DNA from 3 places in the Arthrobacter sp. YAF34 genome. Region 3 is predicted to be linked to each of the others. Evidence: riboswitches for the same ligand, from Rfam matches in the RefSeq annotation. Region 3 holds a riboswitch; each other region holds the start of a gene.

Region 1 (3,341 bases), on a different contig from region 3:
CGCTGATGACCTCCGGATGCAGCGGGATCCGCCCGTCCGGCGTGTAAAAAGTTTGGCCGCGGCGCCGGGTCTCGGCGTCGAGCGCCCCGCCCGGGGCGACAAACGACGGGACGTCGGCAATGGCGTAGAAGACCTTGTAGCCGTCGCCGCTGCGTTCGATGGACAAGGCCTGGTCGAGGTCGGTGGACGACGCCGGATCGATGGTCACGAACTCGACATGCGTGAAGTCCAGGTCCGGAAGCTTGTGCTCGGCCACCGCTGCCTCCGCGTCGCGGAGCACGATTTCAGGGAACGGTCCGGGCAGTTCAAGCGTGGTGCGCAACGCCTTGAGAGCCTCGGCCAACTGGTTCTGCTGCTCATGGACGTTCGGGGTAAGGCGATGATGTGACACGAAAATCAGGGTAGTCCGATTTCCCCGATTAGTCTTGGAATATGAGCGCAATCCCGGGCGATCCTGCCCGCTACAACAGCTTCCTGACGGATCTGCTCGGAGTCATGGCCTACGGCGAGCTTTCGGCCTTCGAACGGTTGTCCTCGGATGCCCGGTATTCGCCGACGCTGCATGACCGTGCGGTGCTGGGCAGGATCGCGGTTGTCGAGTTTCAGCACTACGAGCTCGTCCGGGCCAGGCTCGAGGGCATGGGCGTGGATGCCGAGGTCGCTATGCTGCGGTTTCAGCCTTCCGTGGACCACTTCCACGAGCGCACCCGCCCGGCGGACTGGTACGAGTCGCTCATGAAGGCCTACGTGATCGACACACTTTACGCGGACTACTACCGCGCGGTCGCCCGGTATGTCGACGCCGGGACCCGGGAGCTGATCGGGCAGATCCAGTCCGCCGAGGAAGCCACGGCCGTGCTGCAGGAGCGGCTCAAGGCGGCCCTGGCAGATGACCCGCGGCTGGCGTCGCGCCTGGCGCTGTGGGCCAGGCGCCTGCTGGGCGAGGCCCTGACCCTGGCCCAGCGGGTGAGCCTGGAGTACCCGCTCCTTGGCGGCCTGTCGGGCCTGGACGACGCCGGCGCCAAGGAGCTGGTCGACTCCCTGACAGTCGAGCTCGCGGCGAACCATTCGCGCCGGATGGCCGGGCTGGGTCTCGCCGGCTAGCCTTGCCGCGAAGCGTGGTCAGGAATCAGCGGCGTCCAGTGCCGCCAGCAGTGCGCCGGCGGCGTGGGCCGGATCATCGGCGTCGGTGATGGCCCGGACCACAACGATCCGCCGGGCGCCGGCGTCGACGACTTCCTCCACATTGCCGAGGTCGATGCCGCCGATCGCGAACCACGGCAACGGGCTCCCGGCCCGGCCGGTCGCCTCGGCGGCGTAACGCACCAGGTCGAGGCCGACGGCGGCCCGTCCCGGTTTCGTGGGAGTCGCCCACACGGGTCCCACGCAGAAGTAGTCGAGTCCCTTGCGCCCGGGCGAGGAAGCGATGGCGGCGTCCACCTGTTCGGGGCTGTGGGTGGACAGGCCGATCACGGTGTCCTTGCCGAGGAAACCGCGGGCGGCGTCAAGGGAAATGTCCTTCTGCCCGACATGGAACACCGGCGCCCCCGACAGGGAGCCGATGTCCGCCCGGTCATTGACGGCCCACAGCCGGCCGTGGCGCTGCGCTGCGGCGTGCAGGACCTCCAGGAGTTCGAGTTCCTCGCTTGCTTCGAGCGATTTGTCGCGCAGCTGGATGATGTCCACCCCGCCGGTGAACGCGGCGTCCACGAAGTCCGCGAAGTCGCCGCGGTCCCGGCGGGCATCGGTGCACAAGTAGAGGCGGGCAGTGGTGTGGAGGGAATCCTGGCTCATGAGAGAAGCCTAGTTCCTCTAAACTGGGCGCATACCGCGGGAGCCCGCAGCGGCCATGCCAACGCTGCCCGGCTGAGAGGGCGTCAGAGCCGACCGCTTGACCTGATCCGGTTAGTACCGGCGTAGGGAAGGAATTGTTCATGGGCACACGAGCAAGCCATGCAGCCGAAGGCACAGATGACGCCGCTTCCCGGGTTTGTGACGCCGGGCCCGGTGCCGCTGAGGGGAAGCCGGCACGGCGCACCGCTCATGCGGACATCCCAGCAGGGGAGATCCCGGCAGCGGAAATCCCAGCCGACGAGATCACGGCCGACGTTGCGGTGATCGGCGGCGGCGTGATCGGCCACGGCATCGCCTTCGAGGCCAGCCGCGCCGGCCGGTCGGTGGTCGTGATCGATGACGCGCCCGGCAGCGGGGCCAGCTGGGCCGCGGCAGGCATGCTGGCCCCCGTCAGCGAACTGCACTACCAGGAAGAGCAGCTGCTGGAACTGATGCTCGAGTCGTCCCGGCTGTGGCCCGGGTTCGCGGCCGGGATCGACGCCGGTGCCACCGGCACGGCACCCAACACCGCGTCCGGGACCGGCTATTTGACGACGCCGACGCTCGCCGTCGGAGCCGACGCGGCGGACCGGCGCGCCCTCGCGGATCTCCGGGAAGTCCAGCAGGCGTGCGGCCTCACCGTGGAACCCCTGACTGTGCGCGAGGCGCGAGGCCGGGAGCCCCTGCTGAGCCCCGGCATTTCGTGCGCCTTCGACATCCCGGCCGACCACCAGGTGGACCCCCGCCTGCTGATCGCCCGGATCTCGGAGTTGCTCGGCGCCGCCGGCCGCGGCAGCTTGGTCCGGCGCCGCGCGGCGGGGCTGCTCTGGGAAGGCGGACGCGTTGCGGGGGCCCGGCTTGCCGGCGGCGGTTCCGTGCTCGCCGCGGAAACCGTGGTGGCCAACGGGCTCGGCGCCGCCGGGCTCACCGATCTGCCTGCCGGCTTGTCCCTGCCGCTGCGGCCGGTCTACGGCGACATCCTCCGGCTCCGGGTGCCCGCGCACCTGCAGCCCCTGCTCACGGCCACCGTGCGGGGCATGGTGCGCGGGGTGCCCGTGTATATCGTCCCCCGCCAGGACGGCACCGTGGTGATCGGCGCCACCCAGCGCGAGGATGGCCCCTCGGACCCCCGCGCCGTTTCTGCCGGCGGGGTCTATCAGCTGCTGCGGGACGCCCAGCAGCTGGTGCCCGCGGTAGCCGAACTCGAACTGCTGGAAGCCACGGCCCGGGCGCGCCCGGGCACGCCGGACAACGCCCCGTTGCTGGGACGGGTTCTGCGCGCCGGCGGGGAGGTCCCGGGACTGATCATCGCCACCGGTTTCTTCCGGCATGGCGTCCTGCTGACCCCTGCCGCCGCCGCCATCTGCCGCCAGCTCATGGACGGGGTTCCGGATCCGCGCTGGGCCGGATTCCGCCCCGACCGATTTTCCCGCCACCCGGATGCGTCCGGGGACAGCCCCAACAAGGAAGCAGCATGAATATCAGACTGAACGGAACGGAGCGGAGCG
Region 2 (3,341 bases), on a different contig from region 3:
TGACCTGCTGGCCAGCGTGCCGTTGGCGCAATTCAAGGTCCTGCGCGTCTTCAGGCTGGTCCGGGTGTACCGGCTGCTCCGCGACGTCGGCATCCGCACGGTCGGCCGCGCGCTGAGCAAGGACCGGGCCGGCAGCTCCCTGTACATCCTGCTGCTCATGGGCATTTTCGTGCTGGAATTCGGGAGCCTTTCGATGCTCCGCATCGAGCAGTACGCCCCGGGGGCCAACATCAGAACCGCCTCGGACGCCATCTGGTACACGATCGTCACGATCTCGACAGTTGGCTACGGTGACCAATATCCGGTCACCGGCGCCGGCCGAATCCTCGGGTCAGGCATCATCGTCGTCGGTGTCGGCATCTTCGGCACCTTCACCGGATACCTGGCCAACTTCTTCCTGTCGCCCAAGCAGAAAGAGCCCGCACTGCCCGCGGATGCGGGCGACACGAGCACTGCGGCGGTTGAAGGGCTCCGCTTGCGCCTCGAAGAGTCCGAAGCGAAGCTCGCCGAGATCAGAAAGCTGCTCGCCGAGCCAACCTCGTGAACGTCCTGGAACGGATCCGGTTAGACGACGTCCTGGGTCTTGGCGAAGCGGGTGATGGCGCGCTGGGTGCCGCGGTTGGCGAGGACCTGGATGGCGGCGCTGACGGAGGCGGAGATCAATGCGAACGTCAATGCCGAGCGCAGCGTCGTGGGAGCGTCGTCGTCGTGGTCCTTGGGCGGCTTGTTGCCCGTGGACTTCTCCCAGACGGTGTCAACGACCTTGGTGCCGACATAGCCGGCAAGCAGGCTGACGCCGGTGCCGAGCAGTTTGATGACGAGGTTCATTCTGGGTAACTCCTTGCGGGAGGAAACAGGGCCGCCCCTAGCCTAGCGTTCCTTGCCCGGCGGCCGGGACAGGGGCCAACGCCCCTGTCCGGTTGTGACCCTCTTTGTGGCGCTCGCCCCGCTCAACAAGAGCGTGGCCCTTCTGGCCGCGGTGATCGGAGCCCTGCCGTGGGCACTGTTCCTGGCCGTACCGGTCGCGAGCCGCGGATCGCTGATCCTGGTCGATCTCAGTGACAGCTACGCGAACGCGGCCGGCACGCTCGCGCCGGGCCCTGTCGGGTCCGACATGCAGCTCCGCTATGCCACCGCGGCGGAGGCACTCCGGTTCGCCGTTCCAGAGATCTACCTGGTGTACGGCATCCTGATGTGGGCCTGGTTCACGGCGGTGGGAATTGCCTTGATCCGGCTGTCCCGGAGGACGCCGGCACTGGCGCCGCCTAGGATCCCGGTGTGAGGACCGTCCGCAGCGCCTCGACGACGAGGTCGTGGTCCGCCTTCTGGGGCAGCCCGGAGACGGTGACGACCGCCACGGCCCCTGTGCCGCGCAGGTAAATCGGGAACGCGCCGCCGTGGGCGGCGAACTCCGTCTGATCGAACCACGCGTTGTCCTCGATCCTTCCTCCGGCCGCGCGGGCCCGGAGGCCCACCAGCAAGGAAGGGACCTCGTACCGCTGGGCCGTGCGCTTCTTGGCGTTGATCCAGCGCTCATTGTCCGGTGTGGCGCCGTCCAGCGCGGCGTGGAAGAGCACCTGTTCGCCTTTGGTGATGTCGACGGCGATGGGCAGCGAGCGTTGCCTGCCCAACTCGACCAGGAGGAGCCCGAGGTCCAGGGCGTCGTCCTTGCTGAAGGATGCGAACTGGAGCGCATCCATCTCGGCCAGCACGCGGCCGATGAGGGCCGCCAGGGATCCGTGCGGCTGCGGCTCGTTCGAGTCGGGGTCGTATTCCCGGGAGGGACCGTGCGTGGCCGGTATGTGCGTCAAAATATTTCCAGCTTTCCGGTGGGGGCGAGGCCGCCCGCTGGCGGGTCCGGGTGTCCGACACGACGACTCTACCAACCACGGCGTTCCCGCCCGCCGGGACCGTCGCTGTCCGGCCCGGATTGTGACGGAACGCCGCTGAAAACCCGGCCGTCCGGGTGTAAACTGAGCCAGCCCACAAGGGCGAAATAATCACGACAGGGGAGCGCCGCCGTCGGGCATCGCCGGAAGAATCCGGGGAGAACATCGGTGGGCGCTGAGAGTGCGGACAGCCGCAGACCCTCGAACCTGATCCGGTTAGTACCGGCGCAAGGGAGTCGAGTTCTCAGGGTGCCCGGAGGGCGGCGGAAGCCGCGGCCGGCCGCACCCTCCCCTCCTGTTCCTCAGGAGGACGACATGACAGATATTTCAGCACAGCCTGGTTCGGCCAGCCGCTCATCCGCCCGGCACAACTACGCCTGGCGGGTAGTGGACATTGTGGTGGCCGCCTTGATTGCCGTGGCCGGCGGCGTCATCTTCTGGGCCTGGGATCAGGGCGCCAACCTGATTTCAACCCCCCTCAGCGCGCTCTACCCGCCGCTCAGCGGACTCTACGCCGGCGGATGGATGATCCCCGCGGTGCTGGGCATGCTCATCATCCGCAAGCCCGGCGCTGCCCTCTTCTGCGAAACCGTGGCGGCCACGGGCGAGCTCATCATGGGCTCGCAATACGGCACCACGGTCCTGATCTCCGGCGTCCTGCAGGGCCTCGGCGCGGAACTGGTCTTCGCGGCCTTCCTCTACAAGAAGTTCAACCTGCCGGTATCGGTGCTGGCCGGTGCCGGCGCGGGCCTCTTCTGCGGCCTGAACGACTCGTTCCTGCCGTGGGGCTGGAACATCGCCTACGAAGCCGGGGACAAACTCGCCTACATCGTCTTCACCACCATCTCGGGCGCCGTGATTGCCGGCGGACTGGCGTGGCTGGCCACCCGCGGCCTGGCCAAGACGGGCGTGCTTGCCTCCTTTGCCTCGCGCAAGGCCGCCACGGAGCCCGTCTTCTCCTGAACCGCACCTCCAAACCCCTCTGAAACGGTGTAGACGATTCATGACATCCCCAACGGGCGTCCGGCCGGCCGCCGTAACGGCACGCGGCTGGGGCTGGCGGCACGCCGGCCGGTCCAAGCCGGCCGTCAACGGCCTTGACCTGGACATCCGGCCCGGGGAGCGCGTGCTCCTGCTGGGCCCCTCCGGCGCCGGCAAGTCGACCCTGCTCCACGCCCTGGCTGGTGTGCTCGGAGACGGCGCGTCCGGGCCGGCCGGCGACTCCGACGACTCAGACGAGACCGGAAGCCTCCTGATCGACGGCGCCCCGCCGCGGGCGCAGCGCGGCCGCGCCGGGCTGGTGCAGCAGGATCCGGAGACCCAGGTGGTGCTCTCCCGCCTCGGCGACGACGTCGCCTTCGGCGCGGAGAACCTTTCCGTCCCCGCGGCCGAGATCTGGCCACGGGTGCGTGAGGCGCTCGACGACGTCGGGCTGGGCCGGCTGCCGCTGGA
Region 3 (3,341 bases):
TTTCTCGAAGCCGAGAATGCCGACATAGAAATCCTGTGCGGACTGGACGTCGCCCACCTGCAGGTGGACATGCCCGACGCCGGCGTCGGCCTCGCGCTGGCCGGCGAGCGACGTTTCGGTGAGGTGCTGCTCGAGGTAGCGCTGCGGCGGCAGGGCCAGGCTGTCCATCACGACGTTCGTGCCCTCCCAGGACCACGCGTCCCGCGGCCGGTCCCAGTAGAGCTCGATGCCGTTGCCTTCGGGGTCGTTGAAGTAGAAGGCCTCGCTGACGAGGTGGTCGGCGCTGCCCGTGAAGGACTGCGGCTCGTACTGGGCAGCGGTGGCAACGGTGGCGGCCAGGGAGGGCTGGTCATCGAAGAGGAGGGCGGTGTGGAAGAGGCCCGCTTCGCCGCGCGACGGCAGGTTCAGCCCAGGGGCGGGCGCGAGGTGGACCAGCGGGCTGTGCTTGCGCCCGAGGTAGAGCCCGCCGTCCTGTTCGGCAACGACGTCCAGGCCGAGGGCGCGCTGGTAATAATCCGTCATGAGCTTCATGTCGCCGACCTTGAGCATCACGGTGCCCATGGTGAGTTCGGCGGGAAGGAGGTCCTGGGTGTTGGCTTCTGCGGTCATGGAAACGCTCCGGTGGTTCTGTGGCCACCGACCTTCGGCGACCCTACACAGATGTAAATTACTTGAAGCTTCAATTTATTCCGAAGGCGGGGCTACTCTTGGCTGAGCAATTTTCCCCGCAAGACGATGTGCCGCAGCTCCGCGAGCGTGGCCAGGTTTCGCCGGGGGTCTTCGGCGCAGACCAGGACGTCGGCACTGGCGGATTCGGTGAGGCCGTCCGCTCCGAGCCACGTTCTCGCGGACCAGCTTGCCGCGTCGAGGGCGGCCGCGGCGGGAAGCCCGGCGGCGTGGAGGGCCCGGATCTCGTCCACGATCCGGCCGTGCCTAATCACGCTGCCGGCGTCGGTTCCCACATAGATGACCACCCCGGCCTCGTGGGCCTCGAGGATCCGTTCCGCCCGCCGCGCCCAAAGCGAGCGCATGTGGGCGGCGTAGCGGGGGAATTTGGCCTCCGCCTGGGCGGCGATGTCCGGGAACGTGGCGATGTTGATCAGGGTGGGCACGATCGGGACGCCCTGCTCCACGAAACGCGGCACGTGCCGCGGCAGCAGCCCGGTGCCGTGCTCGATACAGTCGATGCCGGCGTCGAGCATGTCATCCAACGTGTCTTCGGCGAAGCAGTGGGCGGTGACTCGGGCCCCTTCGTCGTGGGCCGCCTGGACGGCATCCTTAACCGTTCGGGCGGGGAAGCTGGCGGCGAGGTCACCGGCGTCGCGGTCGATCCAGTCCCCCACGAGCTTGACCCAGCCGTCGCCTGCACGGGCCTGCTTCCGCACGGCCTCAACGAGACCCTCCGGTTCCACCTCGACGGCCAAGCCGCGCAGGTAGCGCCGGGTGCGGGCGATGTGCCGGCCGGCGCGGATGATCCGGGGCAGGTCCGTACGCTGCTGGAGCCAGCGGGTGTCGTGGACGGCGCCGGCGTCGCGGACCAGGAGCGTCCCGGCGTCGCGGTCCGTGACGGCCTGGGACTCCGCGGCGTCCTCGGAGACGTCCCCGCCGGGACCGAGGCCGATGTGGCAATGTGCGTCCACGAGCCCGGGAATGACCCAGCCGTCCAGCACCTGCTCCGGCGCGGCGGCAGGACGGTGGAAGGTCAGCTGGCCGTCCACGGCCCAGAGCCCGCGGCGTTCCTGAGTCGGTCCGGTGAGGACGGGACCGCTGAACTCGATGATGCCTGTCATGGCTTAAAGCCTAAGCCGCATCGCGATCCGCGGGCCCAGAGCATCCAGCCCCGCTTGCGCCTCGGCGGCCCGCAAGGCGGCCAGGGCCCCGGCCGGGTCGGCGACGGGCTCAAAGCCGCAGCTCGCGTAAAACGGTGCATTGAACGGGACAAACGCAAACGTGCAAAGCGTCATCGATTCATAACCGCGGCTCCGGGCCGCATCTACGGCAGCCTCGACCAGGGACCTGCCGAGGCCCTTCCCGGCAAAGTCCGGATGGACCGCGAGTTGTTCGAGATGGGCCTGCCCGTCGACTTCATCGACACGGGCGAACCCCACGGGCGGAGTTCCGGCAACCAGGAACAGGAGCGGCCCAGCCACCGTCGAAGGCTCAGCGGCCGGAAGCGCCTGGCACCCCAGCGCCGCCTCAAGCAGGCGGTCAGCGGCGGCCTCAAGAGCCGGCAGCGCCGCGAGGTCCTCCGGCGTCGCCGTCCTGATGCCGGGCAAGAACCTGGGCTGAGTCACGATGTCACGGTAACACCGCGGCGGGACGGGCCCGTCACACTGGACAGCCGCACGGCGGCACGTGGTAGCTTCATCTACGACCACACGGGTGCCCCTGCAGGGGCTGAGATCCGGCTGACGCAGCCTGCGACCGTTGAACCTGTCCGGGTAATGCCGGCGAAGGAAGTGAGCAATCCTTGAGCACCACAAATCCACAGCAGAGCCGTGTCCAAAATCAGCCGACCGGGATTCGGCCGGGCCAAACCGAGTCTCCGCAACCCACGCAGTCGTTGAAGGCCCACTCGCTGGCCTTCAACACAGACTCGGAGCATGGCATCCGCGTCCCGGTGACCGAGATTGCCCTTGAGCCCTCGCCGGGCGGCGTCCGGAACCCTCCATTCCGGGTCTACCGCACGGCCGGCCCGGGCAGCGATCCGGTCCGCGGGCTGGAGCCGTTCCGGGCCCCCTGGATCGAGGCAAGGGCGGACACGGAACCGTACGACGGCCGGGAACGGGAGCTGCTCGACGACGGCAAGTCGGCCGTGCGCCGGGGTGCGGCGTCGGCCGAATGGCGGGGCGGGCGCCCGGTGCCGCGCCGCGCCGTCGAGGGCAGGACCGTCACGCAGATGCGCTACGCCCGGGACGGCGTCATCACCCAGGAAATGCGGTTCGTCGCGCTGCGCGAGAACTGCGACGTTGAACTCGTGCGCAGCGAGGTGGCCGCGGGCCGGGCGATCATTCCCAACAACGTCAACCACCCCGAGTCGGAGCCGATGATCATCGGCAAGGCGTTCCTGGTCAAGATCAATGCCAACATCGGCAACTCCGCCGTGACCAGCTCGATCGCCGAGGAGGTCGACAAGCTCCAGTGGGCCACCCAATGGGGTGCGGACACGGTGATGGACCTCTCCACCGGGGACGACATCCACACCACGCGCGAATGGATCATCCGCAACTCCCCCGTCCCGATCGGCACGGTCCCGATCTATCAGGCGCTGGAAAAGGTCAACGGTGAGGCAAACGCCCTGACCTGGGAGATCTTCCGGGACACCGTGATCGAACAGTGCG

Evidence for each region. A riboswitch is a leader RNA that binds a small molecule or an ion and turns the genes downstream of it on or off. The one in region 3 is predicted to bind thiamine pyrophosphate.
Region 1: it holds a riboswitch for thiamine pyrophosphate, as region 3 does, so the genes downstream of both, thiO (glycine oxidase ThiO) here and thiC (phosphomethylpyrimidine synthase ThiC) in region 3, are expected to answer to the same signal.
Region 2: it holds a riboswitch for thiamine pyrophosphate, as region 3 does, so the genes downstream of both, AB4Y72_RS13785 (ECF transporter S component) here and thiC (phosphomethylpyrimidine synthase ThiC) in region 3, are expected to answer to the same signal.

The regions. Positions count from the first base shown of each region.
Region 1 is NZ_JBFRCV010000008.1:179,529-182,869, reverse strand. It holds gene AB4Y72_RS11910 (RNB domain-containing ribonuclease) at 1-391, opposite strand, end outside; gene AB4Y72_RS11905 (ferritin-like fold-containing protein) at 433-1,104, shown strand; gene thiE (thiamine phosphate synthase) at 1,123-1,794, opposite strand; TPP riboswitch at 1,821-1,941, shown strand; gene thiO (glycine oxidase ThiO) at 1,935-3,311, shown strand; gene thiS (sulfur carrier protein ThiS) at 3,308-3,341, shown strand, end outside.
Region 2 is NZ_JBFRCV010000010.1:135,448-138,788, reverse strand. It holds gene AB4Y72_RS13805 (ion transporter) at 1-544, shown strand, start outside; gene AB4Y72_RS13800 (DUF4235 domain-containing protein) at 565-828, opposite strand; gene AB4Y72_RS13795 (hypothetical protein) at 923-1,282, shown strand; gene AB4Y72_RS13790 (heme-degrading domain-containing protein) at 1,266-1,811, opposite strand; TPP riboswitch at 1,998-2,141, shown strand; gene AB4Y72_RS13785 (ECF transporter S component) at 2,205-2,852, shown strand; gene AB4Y72_RS13780 (ABC transporter ATP-binding protein) at 2,893-3,341, shown strand, end outside.
Region 3 is NZ_JBFRCV010000013.1:145,058-148,398, reverse strand. It holds gene AB4Y72_RS16290 (VOC family protein) at 1-609, opposite strand, end outside; gene AB4Y72_RS16285 (amidohydrolase family protein) at 702-1,790, opposite strand; gene AB4Y72_RS16280 (GNAT family N-acetyltransferase) at 1,794-2,294, opposite strand; TPP riboswitch at 2,369-2,476, shown strand; gene thiC (phosphomethylpyrimidine synthase ThiC) at 2,471-3,341, shown strand, end outside.